2 regions of the Pseudomonas sp. GW822-FHT04C11 genome follow, and region 2 is predicted to be linked to the other one. Evidence: riboswitches for the same ligand, from Rfam matches in the RefSeq annotation. Region 2 holds a riboswitch; the other holds the start of a gene.
The links. A riboswitch is a leader RNA that binds a small molecule or an ion and turns the genes downstream of it on or off. The one in region 2 is predicted to bind cobalamin.
Positions count from the first base shown of each region.

Region 1 (8,431 bases), on a different contig from region 2:
TCGGAGCGGCGTTGATCGCCGGGTTGTTTCAGTTTGGTGGCGATCTGTATCCGATGATCGGGATTGTCGCGGTGTTCATGGTCGGTCAGGCACTGGAAGGCATGGTGCTGACGCCGTTGTTGGTGGGGGACCGGATTGGCCTGCACCCGGTGGCGGTGATCTTTGCGATTCTGGCGGGCGGAGAACTGTTCGGTTTCACCGGGATCCTGCTGGCGTTGCCAGTGGCGGCGGTGATCATGGTGCTTGTTCGCCATCTGCATGATTTATATAAAGATTCTGGCATGTATAGCGGTGTGGACGATTCGGATTGATCAGCCCTGTCGATTAAGTGCTCAAGGACGCCCGGTGTATTGCCGGGCGAGCCTGTAAAACTCTCCTGGCTGTCACATACGCCGTCAAACAAACCCCGGCGATCCCCGCAAGTTAACGCAAACCTTTGATTTTGCTTATGGTCTGCTGCATTGTGCGGCTGGCGTCACGGGTATAAACTTTGCAAACTTTACACAGAGGCCACTAACGGTTCGTTTGAACTGTTCAGTCAGCATGAAACCGATTCAGCTGCCCCTAGGTGTGCGTCTGCGTGATGACGCTACCTTTATCAACTACTACCCTGGCGCCAATGCCGCTGCACTCGGCTATGTCGAGCGGCTGTGCGAAGCCGACGCCGGCTGGACCGAAAGCCTGATCTATCTCTGGGGCAAGGACGGCGTAGGGCGTACGCACTTGCTGCAAGCCGCGTGCTTGCGCTTCGAGCAGTTGGGGGAGCCGGCGGTGTACCTGCCGTTGGCCGAGTTGCTGGATCGCGGTATCGAAATCCTCGACAACCTTGAACAGTACGAGCTGGTCTGCCTGGATGACTTGCAGGCAGTCGCAGGGCGGGCTGACTGGGAAGAGGCGTTGTTCCATCTGTTCAATCGCCTGCGAGACAGTGGTCGGCGTCTGCTGATCGCCGCTTCGACCTCGCCACGCGAGTTGCCGGTAAAACTGGCTGACCTCAAGTCCCGCTTGACCCTGGCACTGATTTTTCAGATGCGGCCGCTGTCTGATGAAGACAAGTTGCGTGCGCTGCAATTGCGCGCGTCACGTCGCGGCCTGCACCTGACCGACGAAGTCGGGCATTTTATTTTGACGCGCGGTACACGCAGCATGAGCGCGTTGTTCGAGCTCCTTGAGCGCCTCGATCAGGCCTCCTTGCAGGCTCAGCGCAAGCTGACGATCCCCTTCCTCAAAGAAACCCTGGGCTGGTAAAACCGCGGCCTGTAGCGCGTTTCGGCATCTTTCAGGCGTCAGGAAACCCGCTTCCGGAAGGGTATTCGCGGCGCGTGCAGATTTAAAATGGGCTTAAGCGCTTAGATGTTAACGAGAAACCGATAAGTCACATTTGGATCGATTGAATTTGCAAATGAGGACGATAGAAGGCATAGTCTCGCCATCTTTAAAACTTCAGCCACGGTCGTGCCCATGCTAAATCGCTTCGCACCCCTCGTGCCTCTCGCACTTGTCACCCTGCTTTTTGGTTGCGCGGTTCATTCCCCGGTCTCGCAACAACAAAACGATCAGCAGATTAAAAATTCAGCGACTGCCCAGTCTTCCGTTATTTATCAGGAAGAGCTGGCTACCGAAAAAGAACTGGCTGACTTTGCCAGCAGCAAGCCTTACCAGCTTCCGGTTCTGGCCGACAGCATCCTTGAGCGTGGCCTGTCCCTGGTCGGTACCCGTTACCGCATGGGCGGCACCTCTGAAGCCGGTTTCGATTGCAGCGGTTTCATCGGTTATCTGTTTCGTGAAGAGGCTGGCATGAACCTGCCGCGCTCCACTCGCGAAATGATCAACGTGAATGCGCCATTGGTTTCGCGCAACAACCTGAAGCCTGGCGACTTGCTGTTCTTCGCCACCAATGGTCGTCGCGGTCGCGTCAGTCACGCCGGGATCTACCTGGGTGATGACCAGTTCATCCATTCCAGCAGCCGCCGCAGCGGTGGTGTTCGGGTCGATAACCTGGGCGACAGCTACTGGAGCAAGACCTTCATTGAGGCCAAGCGAGCACTCGCCATGGCACCAACGACAGTCACGGCACGCAAGTAAACGAACTTTTTGTAAGGCTAACTTAAAGTCTTACTTGAAGTTTGGCGCGTAGCCGCTAGAATCCTGATCTATTGTTGACTAACTAACCGCGTAAGCCCTGCTTACGCGGTTTTGTTTTCAGCCTCTCGGCAGAGAAAGCCGCAGCCAGATCAGGATGTTCTGTATATGACGATGTCGGCCCGCCTTGTACTCATCTTCTTCGCAGCGCTGCTCAGCGCCTGCGCCAGCCGCACTCCGCCGCCTGTCAAAGTCGTTCGCGCCCCGGTTTTCGCTCCCGCCCAATCGTTCTCGCCTGCCGCTGAAGACGTGCTGATTCGCGCGCTGGGTCTGGTCGGCACGCCTTATCGTTGGGGTGGCAATACACCGGATTCAGGTTTCGATTGCAGCGGCCTGATCGGTTACGTCTACCGCGATGCAGCGGGTATTTCCCTGCCACGTTCAACTCGCGAGATGATCGGCATGCAGGCGCCGAACGTTGGCCTGGAGGCTCTGCAAACCGGTGACCTGATCTTCTTCGCCACCAATGGCGGCTCGCAAGTCAGTCACGCCGGGATCTACGTCGGTGAAGGTCGCTTCGTGCATGCACCCGCCACGGGTGGTACGGTGAAGCTCGACAGTTTGTCCAAGGCCTATTGGCAGAGAGCCTACCTGAGCGCCAAGCGTGTTATCGAGCCTGAGCATCTGGCGCACAATTTCTAGTTCGCAGAGGTTGTCATGACCGCTCGCACACTCAATCTCGACGATTCCCTTTATAACTACCTGCTCGACGTTTCCCTGCGCGAAACGCCGCTGCAACGCCGCTTGCGTGACGAAACCCAGGCACTGCCCATGGCGCGCTGGCAGGTGGCGCCCGAGCAAGGTCAGTTCCTCGCCTTGCTGGTCAAGCTGACGGGCGCCAGGCGCTTGCTTGAAGTCGGCACCTTCACCGGTTACAGCGCCTTGTGCATGGCGGCCGCCTTGCCGGATGACGGTTCGTTGATCTGCTGTGACATTCCCGGAGACTACAACGCCACTGCGCGCCGTTACTGGCAAGAGGCTGGGCTCGCTGGGCGCATCGATTTGCGTTTGGCCCCCGCGTTGCAAACCCTGGCTCAACTTGAGCAGCAAGGACAGGGCGGTTGCTTCGATCTGATCTTCATCGATGCCGACAAGGCCAACTATCCGGCTTATCTGGAAAGCGCTTTGCGGCTGCTGCGAAGTGGTGGGCTGGCGGTATTCGACAACACACTGTGGAGTGGGCGAGTACTGGAAGAAAATCCCGCGAGCGAAGACACCCGAGCCATCCAGGCACTCAATCGCGCCTTGAAGGACGACTCGCGTGTCGATCTGTCGTTGTTGCCATTGGGCGATGGTTTGACGCTGTGCCGCAAGCTGTAGGAGCCGAGCTTGCTCGCGATGGCGGTGTGTCAGGTAAGCCGTAATCGCTGGCAAGCCAGGCTCCTGCAAGTCCGTGTTGTTATTTGGCGGCTGACACGCGCCAGATCTTGTTCCCCACGTCATCGGCCACCAGCAAGTCACCCTGTTTATCGATCACTACGCCCACCGGGCGACCCATGGCTTCTTCATTCTTGTTGAGAAACCCCGTCAGCACGTCGACCGGTTGCGCTGCCGGCTTGCCAGCGCTGAACGGCACGAAGATGACTTTGTAGCCACTATGTGGTTTGCGGTTCCAGGAACCATGCTGGCCGATAAATGCGCCTTCAGTGAACGGAGCTGGCAGCTTGCTGCCTTCGGCGAAGGTCAGGCCCAGCGAAGCGGTATGCGGTCCAACCGCGTAGTCCGGGGCGATGGCCCTGGCGACGAGGTCCGGGTTTTGCGGTGTGACGCGCGCGTCGATGTGCTGGCCGTAGTAACTGAATGGCCAGCCGTAGAAGCCGCCGTCCTTGACCGAGGTGATGTAGTCCGGCACCAGGTCGCTGCCGATTTCGTCCCGTTCGTTGACGGCGGTCCAGAGTTTTCCACTGCGCGGTTCCCAGTCCATGCCGTTGGGATTGCGCAGGCCGGAGGCGAAAATCCGATGGTTGCCGGTAGCGCGATCGACTTCCCAGATCGCTGCACGTCCTTCTTCCTGCTCCAGGCCATTTTCACCAGCGTTGCTGTTGGAGCCGACCGTGACGTAGAGCTTGCTGCCGTCCTTGCTGGCGATGACGTTTTTGGTCCAGTGATGATTCAGCGTGCCGCCGGGCAGGTCGATGACGTTCACCGGTTTGGCGGTGATGGACGTTTCACCGCTTTCATAGTGAAAGCGCAGCAGGCGGTCAGTGTCGGCGACGTACAGGTCGTTGCCGACCAGGGTCATGCCGAACGGCGAGTTGAGGTTCTCGATGAAGGTCGTGCGGGTTTCAGCGACGCCGTTGTGATCCTTGTCACGCAGCAGGGTGATCCGGTTCGCGCTTGGTACGCCAGCCCCGGCGCGGCCCATGACTTTGCCCATGACCCAGCCGCGAATGCCTTTGCTGTCGTCGGGCTTGGGTGGCGCATTGGTTTCAGCCACCAACACGTCGCCGTTGGGCAGTACATAGAGCCAGCGTGGATGATCAAGTCCTTCGGCAAATGCCGCCACCTGAGTGCCTGGCGCGGCAATCGGCTTTGCGCCCGTTGGCCAGCCGACCGCCGGTGCGATGTTCACTGTCGGGATCAGCGTCTTGTGCGGTTCCGGCAGCTTGGGCGATGGGCCCGTGCCGTCCGACACTGGCAAGGTGGCGGACTCCCCGCAGGCGGCGAGCCCTCCGGCGATGGCGATAACAAGGACGAATCGAGGCTTGAGCATGCTGATTTCCCTATGAATGCATCACCTCATCATAGAGGAACCTGATCGATGGAAGGTTCAACCTGTCAGCCGCGGGCCTCTTTGAGCAATACCGCGATGCCCGGATGGTAGTTGCCGGCTTCGTTGTGCAATTTGCGATAGGCGTAGGGAAAGTACCAGGCCACTGCGCAGGTGTGTTCCTTTTGCAGATCGTCGACCATGTCCTGGAGTTCTTCCGGCGTAGGGCTGTGCTGGGCTTTTTGTGGGGCGACGAACAGGCAGCCGAGCTTCAGGTCGCTGGCGTAGCTGATTTTTTTCGCATCGCTCACGACATCGAGCAAGGCCTGGGTCAGATTCAGGTTGTTGACTCGCGGCCAGCGTTGCGTGGCTTGAAGGTAGGCGCGTTCTTCTCCACTGGCGATAAACAGGTCGGCGCGGCCATTACGCTCGCCTTCCTCGATCTGCTTTTTTGTCGGAGTCTGTTCAAGGGTGACCATTTCTGCCATCCACGCCGCCGCTGAAAGCAGGCTCAGGTTGGCGCGTTCGTCAAACCAGTAAGGGCTTTCGTTATCGCCGCGTACCGCGTTGTAACGGTCGATGCACTCGAACCAGCGTTCCAGTACCGGGCGCAGGAATTCCAGCTTCGGGTTACTGATGATCATGCCTTGCATGTTGCCCCCTCTTTGTTCTTGTAATGTAAGGTTGTGGCTCTTTGATATCACCGCTTTCAGTGTGGCACAAGATTGGCGCCAGTTTATTGATCGGGATCGGTTTCTATCCATTGATGAGCCCCCGGCTTTAATTGACGCTCCACCCCCAACCCTCTAACCTTCGCGACTTGTTTCAGGTGCTCTGTGACCCTGTGGTCGACCGAGTGAAACAGGGAAGCCGGTGAGGGCGCGTTCTTTGACAGAGCGGGCGACGATCCCGGCGCTGCCCCCGCAACGGTAAATGAGTAAAAGCTGCGCTTTGAGCCACTGTGTCGAAGGTCGATATGGGAAGGCGCGCAGTCAGGCGTCAGCCGCTTATGAGCCCGGAGACCGGCCTGATCCATCCAGCGGCATCACGGTGGGCGATGCCAGGCTTCTTGCCGTCTATTTCTATGCCTGCCCGCCGTTATCCAGCCTCAACGGAGAGCTCCCCCCATGACTGATTCCCCCGATCGTGACGAACGCCATCTGGCACGCATGCTGCGCAAGAAAGCCGTGATCGATGAGCGCATTGCCAACTCGCCGAATGAATGCGGCTTGCTGCTGGTCCTGTCCGGCAACGGCAAGGGCAAAAGCAGTTCTGCGTTCGGCATGCTCGCCCGGGCGATGGGCCACGGCATGCAGTGCGGCGTGGTGCAGTTCATCAAGGGGCGCAGCAGTACCGGCGAGGAGCTGTTCTTCCGGCGGTTCCCGGAACAAGTGCGCTTCCACGTGATGGGCGAAGGTTTCACCTGGGAAACCCAGGATCGCCAGCGCGATATCGCCGCCGCCGAGGCCGCATGGGACGTCTCCCGCGAATTGCTGCGTGACCCGGCCATTGGTCTGGTGGTGCTCGATGAACTGAATATCGCCCTCAAGCACGGTTATCTGGACCTTGATCAGGTGCTCAGCGACTTGCAGGCGCGTCCGCCGATGCAACACGTGGTAGTCACGGGTCGTGGTGCCAAGCCGGAAATGATCGAACTGGCGGACACCGTTACCGAAATGGGCATGATCAAGCATGCTTTCCAGGCCGGGATCAAAGCGCAGAAAGGCGTTGAGCTGTGAGTGAGCCGCGTTTTTGCCCGGCGGTACTGATTGCCGCGCCGGCTTCCGGTCAGGGCAAGACCACTGTCACCGCGGCGCTGGCCCGTTTGCATCGCAATCAGGGGCGCAAGGTCCGGGTGTTCAAATGCGGTCCGGACTTTCTCGATCCGATGATTCTCGAGCGCGCCAGCGGTGCGCCGGTGTATCAACTGGACATGTGGATGGTCGGCGAGCAGGAAAGTCGTCGGCTGTTGTGGGAAGCCGCCGCTGAGGCTGATCTGATTTTGATCGAAGGCGTGATGGGGTTGTTCGATGGCACGCCGTCCAGCGCCGATCTGGCGCGGCATTTCGGTGTGCCGGTGCTGGGCGTGATCGATGGCACCGCCATGGCTCAGACCTTCGGCGCGCTGGCGTTGGGGCTCGCACGTTATCAGCCGGACTTGCCGTTTGCTGGTGTCTTGGCCAACCGCGTCGGCACCTTGCGTCACGCGCAATTGCTCGAAGGCAGCCTCACTGAAGGCTTGCGCTGGTACGGCGCCTTGTCCCGGGAAACCGGAATCGAATTGCCTAGCCGTCACTTGGGGCTGGTCCAGGCCAGTGAATTGAATGACCTCGATCTGCGCCTCGACGCTGCGGCCGAGGCGTTGGCCAGCAGCTGCGAAGTGGCATTGCCGCCTGCCGTCGAGTTCGCTGCGCCTGACGTGATTACCGCCGAGCCATTGTTGGCCGCTGTGCGAATCGCGGTGGCTCGCGATGAAGCGTTTGCCTTCACGTATGGCGCGAGCCTCGACTTGTTGCGGGCGATGGGCGCCGAGTTGCGATTCTTCTCGCCGATCCATGACCGTGAACTGCCTGAAGCGGACAGCTTGTATCTGCCCGGTGGTTATCCGGAATTGCACCACGTGGCGTTGGCTGAAAACCGCACAATGCTCGATGCGATTCGCGCACACCACGCCGCTGGCAAGCCGTTGCTGGCCGAATGCGGCGGCATGCTCTATTTGCTCGACTCACTGACCGATGTCGATGGCACGCGCGCTGAGTTGCTGGGGCTGCTGGCCGGTGATGCGGTGATGCAAAAGCGTCTGGCCGCGTTGGCCCTGCAAGCGGTCGAATTACCTGAAGGCGCGTTGCGCGGCCACACGTACCACCATTCATTGACCAGCACCGAGCTTGAGCCGATCGCTCGCGGCCTGAGCCCTAACGGCGGGCGCGGTGCCGAGGCGGTTTACCGTGACGGGCGGATGACGGCGTCTTATGTGCACTTTTATTTCCCGTCCAATCCATCGGCGATCGCCGCGCTGTTTGCGCCAGACCTGAATCTTGTAGAGGCGGGCTCGCCCGCGAAGCGGCCATGACCGACAACGCATTTTCCGAGGCCGAACGCGAAGCGGTGTATCGCGCGATTGCCGAGCGTCGCGACATGCGTCACTTCAGTGGCGGCAGCGTCGAGCCCGAACTGCTTCGGCGGTTGCTCGAAGCGGCGCATCGGGCGCCGAGTGTCGGTTTGATGCAGCCTTGGCGGTTCATCCGCATCAGCGACCGAGCGTTACGCGGCAGGATCCAGCAACTGGTGGAAGAGGAGCGAGTACGCACCGCCGAGGCGCTGGGCGAACGCTCCGATGACTTCATGAAGCTGAAAGTCGAAGGCATCAACGACTGCGCCGAAGTACTGGTCGCCGCGCTGATGGATGATCGCGAGCGGCATATCTTTGGCCGTCGGACTTTGCCGGAAATGGACATGGCGTCGTTGTCCTGCGCGATCCAGAATCTTTGGCTGGCGTCCCGTGCCGAAGGTCTGGGCATGGGCTGGGTCTCGTTGTTCGAACCGCAAGCCTTGGCCGATCTGCTCGGCCTGCCGCCG
Region 1 covers NZ_JBXAMS010000009.1:5,241-13,671, forward strand. Annotated here, with positions in the region: gene AC1RJ3_RS16225 (AI-2E family transporter) at 1-311, shown strand, start outside; gene hda (DnaA regulatory inactivator Hda) at 544-1,248, shown strand; gene AC1RJ3_RS16235 (C40 family peptidase) at 1,462-2,085, shown strand; gene AC1RJ3_RS16240 (C40 family peptidase) at 2,251-2,784, shown strand; gene AC1RJ3_RS16245 (O-methyltransferase) at 2,800-3,462, shown strand; gene AC1RJ3_RS16250 (PQQ-dependent sugar dehydrogenase) at 3,542-4,855, opposite strand; gene AC1RJ3_RS16255 (hypothetical protein) at 4,921-5,505, opposite strand; cobalamin riboswitch at 5,663-5,897, shown strand; gene cobO (cob(I)yrinic acid a,c-diamide adenosyltransferase) at 5,980-6,591, shown strand; gene AC1RJ3_RS16265 (cobyrinic acid a,c-diamide synthase CobB) at 6,588-7,925, shown strand; gene bluB (5,6-dimethylbenzimidazole synthase) at 7,922-8,431, shown strand, end outside.
Region 1: linked by a shared signal. The riboswitch ahead of cobO (cob(I)yrinic acid a,c-diamide adenosyltransferase) and the one ahead of cobW (cobalamin biosynthesis protein CobW) in region 2 are both predicted to bind cobalamin.

Region 2 (8,431 bases):
AGAATGTCGGCGCCGGCATCCAGGTATTGCTTCTCGATCGCCCCGATTACGTCCGGGCGGCTCAGTACCAGCAAGTCGTTGTTACCCTTGACGTCGCTTGGCCAGTCGGCAAAGCGTTTGCCACGGTAGTCCTGCTCCTCGAGCTTGAAGCTCTGGATCATTGTGCCCATGCCGCCATCGAGAATCAGGATGCGCTCTTTGAGGGCTTGCTTGAGGACGTGTAGGCGAGCGCTGCGATCGGACATTAGGACTACCTGGTAAGGCCATTACGAAGGGTCGGAATAATAGCAAACCTGCGTGCAATTAGAGCATGAGCTGCTTTTGCATGAATATCGCTCATGTTGGTGGGCGGGCCAGGACGGTAGAATCGCGACGTTTTTTCATGATCGGGACCAGGGATATGTCGTATCGCGTTTTCATCAGCCTCTTTGTGCTGCTTATAAGCAGTGTCGCCACAGCACAAGGCACGGCGCCGGCGATCTCATACACCCGCGACGTTCAGCCGATCTTCACTGAAAAATGCGTGGCCTGCCATGCCTGCTATGACGCCGCCTGTCAGCTCAATCTGGGCAGTGGCGAAGGTGCAGCGCGGGGCGCGAACAAGATTCCGGTCTATGCCGGCGAGCGCAGTAAGGCGTCGGAGCCGACACGGCTGTTTTATGACGCCTTTGGCAAAGCCGCCTGGCAACGCAAGGACTTCTACTCGGTACTCGATGCCCAGGGCAGTCAGGCTGCGTTGATGGCGCGAATGCTTGAACTCGGCCACCGGACGCCGCTGCAACCTAACGCCAAGTTGCCGGAAGAGATTGTGCTCGGGCTTGAGCGCGAGAACATGTGCCCGATGCCAGGAGAGTTCGAGGCCTACGCCGGCGCCCATCCGAAAGAAGGCATGCCGTTGGCGGTGACCGGGCTGACCGATCAGCAGTACCAGACGCTGCAACGCTGGCTGGCCTCCGGTGCGCCTATCGACCAGCAGGGCCTGGTCCCGAGCGCCAGGGAAGCCTTGCAGGTGGTGCAGTGGGAAAACCTGCTGAACGCACCGGGCGCCCGTGAAAGTCTGGTAGCACGCTGGTTGTTCGAGCACTGGTTTCTGGCGCATATCTACTTCAAGGATGGCGAGCCGGGGCACTTCTTCCAGTGGGTGCGTTCGCGCACACCGACGGGCCAACCGATCGACCTGATCAACAGTCGTCGCCCGAACGACGATCCGGGCACCCAGGTGTATTACCGCTTGTGGCCGGTGCAAGGGGTGATCGTGCACAAGACGCACATCACCTATCCGCTGAGCCCGGCGAAAATGGCCCGGATCAAAACCCTGTTCTACAACGGCAACTGGCAGGTTCACGCCTTGCCTGGTTATGGCCCGGAACGTCGGGCCAATCCGTTCGAGACCTTCCAGGCGATTCCGGCCCAGGCGCGGTATCAGTTCATGCTCGATAACGCCGAATACTTCGTGCGCACCTTTATCCGCGGCCCGGTCTGTCGCGGGCAGATCGCTACCGACGTGATCCGCGACAACTTCTGGGCGTTCTTCCAGGCGCCGGAGCATGACCTGTACATCACCGATCCGAGTTATCGCGGCAAGGCCACGCCATTGCTGGCCATGCCCGGCCAGAATGACGATGTCGGCAGCGTGCTGAGCCTGTGGCATGCCTACCGCGACAAGCGTAACGAGTACGAAGCCTTGCGCCGTGACACCTACGCCAAGGCACACGCGCCGAGTTGGTCGACCTTGTGGGCCGGTAACGACAACGCCTTGCTGAGCATCTTCCGGCATTTTGACAGTGCTTCAGTGAACAAGGGGCTGATCGGTGAAGTGCCACAGACCATGTGGTTATTCGACTACCCGTTGCTGGAGCGCACCTATTATCAGCTGGCGGTCAACTTCGACGTGTTCGGCAACGTTTCCCATCAGGCGCAGACCCGGCTGTATTTCGACTTGATCCGTAACGGCGCCGAGCAGAATTTCCTGCGCCTGATGCCGGCCGATTCGCGTGACGGGTATCTGGACGACTGGTATCAGAGCAGCGGCAAATTCAAGATGTGGCTGGATTACGAAAGCATCGACAACGATAAGCCGACTGCACTGAAACTCGACGAGAAAGACCCGAAACGCGATTTCGTCCAGCAATTGCTGATGCGTTACGGTGACCTGAACGCCAGTCCTGATCCGATCAATCGCTGCGATGGCGCTTATTGCTCACGGCCCAATATCGATCCGGCCTTGCAGAATGCCGAGCAGGCATTGAGTCGCCTGACCGCACGCCCGGCGGCCGGGCTTAAGGTGATCGACCAGTTGCCGGAAGCGACGATGCTGCGCATCGAAAGTCGCAGCGGCAAGCGCGAGGTGTACAGCCTGCTGCGCAACCGTGCCCACAGCAACGTGGCGTTCCTGCTCGGCGAGGCGTTGCGCTATCAGCCGGGGCTGGACACCTTGACCATTTATCCCGGTGTGCTCAGCAGCTACCCGAACTTCATGTTCAACATTCCCGCTGAACAAGTACCGGCATTTGTCGCCGAGATGGAGAATGCCAAGAATGCCCAGGACTTCGAGAAAATCGTCGAGCACTGGGGGATTCGTCGCAGCCATCCGCAGTTCTGGCAGTATTTCCACGATTTAAGCCGGTATATCCACGAGACCGATCCGGTGGAAGAGGGCGTACTGGACATGAATCGCTACGAAAACCTGTGATTTACCTGCCGGTCGCCCTGGCGGCGACCGGTTCTTTCCCGACAAAAATACTGGGACTTTGTCCGGCGCGATGATTGGCGTAAACTGCGCCCAAGCCTGCGAGGAACTTCCATGACCGCCATTACTATTACCGACGCCGCCCACGATTATCTGGCTGATCTGCTCTCCAAGCAGAACACCCCGGGGATCGGCATTCGGGTCTTTATCACCCAGCCTGGCACTCAATACGCCGAAACCTGCATTGCCTATTGCAAGCCGGGCGAAGAAAAACCTGAAGACACAGCGCTGGGGCTCAAAAGCTTCACCGCTTACATCGACTCGTTCAGCGAAGCATTCCTGGACGATGCGGTGGTCGACTACGCCACTGACCGCATGGGCGGCCAACTGACCATCAAGGCGCCAAACGCCAAAGTACCGATGGTCAACGCCGACAGCCCGGTCAATGAGCGCATCAACTACTACCTGCAAACCGAAATCAACCCGGGGCTGGCCAGCCACGGCGGTCAGGTCAGCCTGATCGATGTGGTTGAAGACGGCATCGCCGTATTGAAGTTCGGTGGCGGCTGCCAGGGCTGCGGCCAGGCTGACGTGACCCTGAAGGAAGGCATCGAGCGCACGCTGCTTGAGCGCATACCCGAGCTCAAAGGTGTCCGTGACGTGACCGACCACACGCAGAAAGAAAACGCCTACTACTAAGGTGTTCGCTGCGACATGAAAAACGGTGCCCGTGAGCGCCGTTTTTTTATGCCCGCGATTTGTGGCGAGGGGGCTTGTCGGAACGCCGCACCGCCCCGCTCGGCGGCGAAGCCGTCGCAAAGCGGTATGTCTGAAAGAACACAGGGGGCCGCTTCGCGACCCAACGGGGGCAAGCCCCCTCACCACAGGTTATGTGTGCACCTAAGGGCGGTAGAGATGTGCATGCCCGGCGCGGTACAGCGACGATTCGCTGAAGGTGTCACTGCCCAGCACCCGACCCACCAGAATCAGCGCCGTACGTCGAAATCCCTTGGCCTGAACCTTTTCGGCGATGTCTGTCAGCGTTCCCACCACCCAATCCTGGTCCGGCCAGCTGGCCCGATGAACCACTGCAATCGGACAATCTGCGCCGTAATGCGGCAGCAGTTCAGCGACGATTTTCTCCAGGTGATTGACCCCCAGATGAATCGCCATGGTCGTGCCATGCTGGGCCAGGCTGCTGAATTCTTCGCCTGGCGGCATCGCGGTCTTGTCGGCGTAGCGGGTCAGGATGACGCTTTGCGAGATGTCCGGTAGCGTCAGCTCGGCCCCCAACAGCGCTGCACACGCAGCAGTGGCGGTGACGCCAGGGATGATTTCAAACGGAATGCTCAGCTCGCGCAGATAACGAATCTGCTCGCCGATCGCCCCATACAGGCTCGGATCGCCGGAATGCACGCGCGCTACATCCTGACCTTTGTCGTGGGTGATTCTGATCAGTTCGATGATCTGTTCCAGGTGCAATTCGGCGCTGTTGACCACCTGTTCAGCCTGATGGCCTTCCAATACGGCTTCAGGCACCAGCGAGCCGGCGTAGATGATCACCGGGCAACTGCGAATCAGTCGCTGGCCCTTGACTGTAATCAGTTCCGGGTCGCCGGGACCTGCGCCAATGAAGTAGACGGTCATGGCCGGCTCCTGTGAAAAATTGTCAAAGCAAGGCTTCAGATGAAGATTGCTCATGATCGAAGGCGGGGATTATCGAGGATTTTAGGCGGCGCCGGCCAACGCAAACGTCGCCTGGGCATATTTTTGTCGCGGGATCAGCAATTTTACCGGTGCCTGCGCCAGTTGTTCGGCGAGGGCCAGCGCGGCACTTTCCGCTATGCCGTAGCAGCCGGTGCGCTCGAAAGCGATTTGCGAGCGATGGCTGAGTTGCGGTTTATAGCTGGAAAGTTGTTCGCTGCTGAAGCAGATCAGTGGCAGTGACAGTTGCCGGGCCAACTCGATCAGACCGGGCTCATCACGTTTCAGATCGATGCTGGCCAAGGCCTTGATCGTTCGTAATTCGATGTGATGAGCCTGCAACGCCTGGTCGAGCAACGTGCGCAGCGTGCTGGCCGGGCAGCCGCGCTGGCAGCCCAGGCCGATCACCAGGGTCGGCGCTGCGCGCGCTTCACTCATGCGTGGTATTGACCATCGCTTTTGCGGCGGAACAACCAGGCGCTGATCAGGCCCATGGCCAGCCAGAACGCGGCGTTGGTCAGCTGCGAGGCGATCTTGAATTGCGCTTCGAGGGCTTCGGGGGCCAACATCGAATGCACTTCAGGCTGCGGTGCGCCGATGATGTGCGGCACGGCCAGAATGGCGACACCGAGCACTTTCAGCAGCCAATGCCGGGCGAACACGATCAGCGCGATACCGACAGCGGTGGACGCTGCCGTGCTGATCCACCAGATCTGCCGTTGTGTCAGGTCTGCGGCGGCAGTTCCCGGCAATTCCGGCGGCAAGCCCAGGGTCGGAGCGAGGACGAAGGTCGCGTAACCGGCCAATCCCCAGAGCAGGCCTTGAGAAGTGCGAGTCGGCGCGCGCAGGGTGTAGAGACCCGCGAGCATCAGCGCAAAACCGACGGCGACCACCAGATTACCGCCAGTGGTCGACAGCACGCGCTGCCAGCCATCTTCCGGTTCCCAAGCCTCTGCATCGTGGGTGTGGCCAGCCATGGCGCCTTCGGCATGTTCATGGACTTCAGCCGCCGGGGCTTTTTCGTAGGTCTCCGCCTGCAGAATCAGCGGCGCGACCCAGAAGCTTTGCAGCAGGGTCAGCAGCAGGGCGGCCAGCAAGCCGGTGAAACCTGCGGTTTGCGCTATACGCTTGATCATCTCGGCAGGTCTCAGTGGCACGGGAACGCAGAACTGTGACGGGTATCGTGGGCGGCGTTGTGCACCGCGTCGATGTGCGAGAAACCGGCGAAATACACAAGGCACGCGCCCAGAATCGATGCGCCAATAGCGGCAACGAGGCGTTGGTTCAGGGTGGAGGTGGTGCTGGCGGTGACGTGGCGAGTGCTGCTGATGATCGACATGGCGCTTCCCTCTGGTCAGTCAGTGGGTGAATCGAGCGCATGTAAACCCCCGCGAGCCGGGCACGCAGAGGCTAAAACAGCGCCCGCCCACCGCGGGTTTGTTATTGATGTGTTGCGGGCCGGTCTCCGGGCTCACGAGGGGCTGGCATTCGCCGAACCTGCAAGAATCGCCTTCCCATGCCGAACTGCTGGCACAGTGGATCTGATTCTTCGCTCGCTTACCGTTGCGGGGGCAGCACCGGACTGACATGGCTTTTGAGTAAAGCACATGATTCACCGGTTTCCCGTTTCACCCTGTGAAGGGCACCCGTAACAAGGCGTGTAGGAGAGCATGGGCGAGGGCGGGGCGTCAATTGGCACGCGTTCTCAGTTGAGATCTAAGCAGAACCCTGTGGCGAGGGAGCTTGCTCCCGCTCGGCGGCGCAGCCGTCGTAAATCGTGTGCACGCGGGGTACTTGCGGGAATGAGGGGCCGCTTCGCGACCCAGCGGGAGCAAGCTCCCTCGCCACGGTGGATCGCGAACATTGACCCGCCCCGATGCGATGCGTAGCCTTGCGCTTTCGAGGTTCTTTGGCGCGTGCGCCGAAGCTAAGAAGGGAACGCGGTCGATGCCGCGGCTGCCCCCGCAACTGTGAACGGTTTTGTTTCTGCCATGCCACTGCGCTCTTTTGTTTTCAGGCGCGGGAAGGTGCAGGAACCGCCAGTCGAATGACTGGCCCACCGTCAGCCAGGAGACCTGCCTCGATACAGATTCTCACTACAACCGGGCGGGGTGATCCGGTGGCGAATTCTTCCGCGCGCTCAAGCGCTGCCGGTTGTCGTCCCGTATGCCCGCCACCTTGCCAAAGGGCATCCGATGAAAACACTGGCCAAACTTCCCGTCACCATCGTTACCGGCTTCCTCGGTTCGGGCAAAACCACCTTGCTGCGACACATGCTCGATAACGCCCAGGGCCGGCGCATCGCGGTGATCGTCAACGAGTTCGGCGAGCTGGGCATTGACGGCGAAATCCTCAAACAATGTTCCATCGGCTGCACCGAAGAAGAAGCCAACGGCCGCGTGTATGAGCTGGCCAACGGCTGCTTGTGCTGCACGGTTCAGGAAGAGTTCTTCCCGGTGATGCGCGAACTGGTTGCCCGTCGCGGCGACCTCGACCACATCCTTATCGAAACCTCTGGCCTGGCCCTGCCAAAACCGTTGGTCCAGGCCTTCCAGTGGCCGGAAATCCGCAGCGCCTGCACCGTGGATGCGGTGATCACCGTGGTCGACAGCCCGGCCGTGGCCGCCGGCACCTTTGCCGCCTTCCCGGACCAGGTCGACGCCCAGCGCAAACTCGACCCGAATCTGGATCACGAATCGCCGCTGCACGAGCTGTTCGCCGACCAACTGGCCAGTGCCGACCTGGTGATCCTCAACAAGGCCGACCTGATCAGTCCTGCGGATCTGGCCAAAGTGCGCCTGGAAGTCGCCGAAGAACTGCCACCAGCGGTGAAGATCATCGAAGCCAGCAGCGGTCGTTTGCCGCTGGACGTGCTGATCGGTCTGGGCGCCGGCTCTGAAGAGCACATCGACGGACGTCACAGCCACCACGACCATCACCACGATGGCGACGACCACGATGATCACGATCACGACGCCTTCGATTCGATTTCCATCGAACTGCCGCAAGCCGACGAAAGCCTGTTGCTTGACGCCCTGACCCAATTGGTGGTTCAGCACGGCATCCTGCGGGTCAAGGGCTTCGCCGCGATCCCGAGCAAGCCGATGCGCCTGCTGATCCAGGGCGTGGGTACGCGTTTCGACAAGCACTTCGACCGTCAGTGGGGCGCAGACGAAGCGCGCAGCACCCGTCTGGTGCTGATCGGCCAGCAATTGGACGCCGTCTTGCTCGAAGCGCAATTGCGCGCCGCGCTCAGCGTTTAACCCATGCACCTGCTCAGGACCCAGCCCGGCGGTTTCGTCTCGGATGACAACATTGCCGACCTTGGCCAAACCCCCGCCGAGCTGGTGATTCTGTGCAGCGGCGACTCCAGTCTGGCGCTGCTCGCCGAAGCGGCGCAGCAGTTGCCCGAGGACTATCCGAGCCTGCGTTTGGCCAACCCGATGCAGGTGCAGAACCACGCCTCGGTCGACTTGTATGTCGACGAAGTGCTGCGCCACGCCAAGGTGATTCTGATCTCGCTGCACGGCGGGATTGCCTATTGGCGCTACGGCATCGAACGTCTGGTGGAGCTGTCGCAACGCGGTGTGCAACTGATTCTGGTGCCGGGCGATGACCGTCCTGACCCGGAGCTCAGCGACCTCAGTACCGTGCCTGTCGAAGACCGCGAGCGGCTTTGGCACTTTTTGCGTCAGGGCGGCATGGGCAATGCGCTGGATTTGTATCGCTGTCTGGCCAGCCGTTGGCTGGGCCGCGATTACCACTGGTCCGAACCGCAGACCCTGCCGCGTACCGCGATTTACCACCCACACAAAAGCAACGCGACGCTGGGCGATTGGCAAGCCGACTGGCAGCTTGATCAACCGGTGGCGGCGGTGCTGTTTTACCGTTCGCACTTGCAGGCGGCGAACACCGCTTTCATCGATGTTTTCTGCCAGCGCTTGCAGGCAGCGGGGCTGAACCCGCTGCCGATAGCGCTGGCCAGTTTGAAAGAGCCCGGCTGCCTGACGGTGGTCGAAGACTGGCTGGATGAGGTGC
Region 2 covers NZ_JBXAMS010000004.1:261,453-269,883, reverse strand. Annotated here, with positions in the region: gene metH (methionine synthase) at 1-245, opposite strand, end outside; gene AC1RJ3_RS09035 (fatty acid cis/trans isomerase) at 401-2,692, shown strand; gene nfuA (Fe-S biogenesis protein NfuA) at 2,804-3,388, shown strand; gene cobM (precorrin-4 C(11)-methyltransferase) at 3,590-4,336, opposite strand; gene AC1RJ3_RS09020 (cobalamin biosynthesis protein) at 4,418-4,831, opposite strand; gene AC1RJ3_RS09015 (CbtA family protein) at 4,828-5,529, opposite strand; gene AC1RJ3_RS09010 (CbtB domain-containing protein) at 5,541-5,732, opposite strand; cobalamin riboswitch at 5,833-6,058, opposite strand; cobalamin riboswitch at 6,279-6,490, shown strand; gene cobW (cobalamin biosynthesis protein CobW) at 6,589-7,656, shown strand; gene cobN (cobaltochelatase subunit CobN) at 7,660-8,431, shown strand, end outside.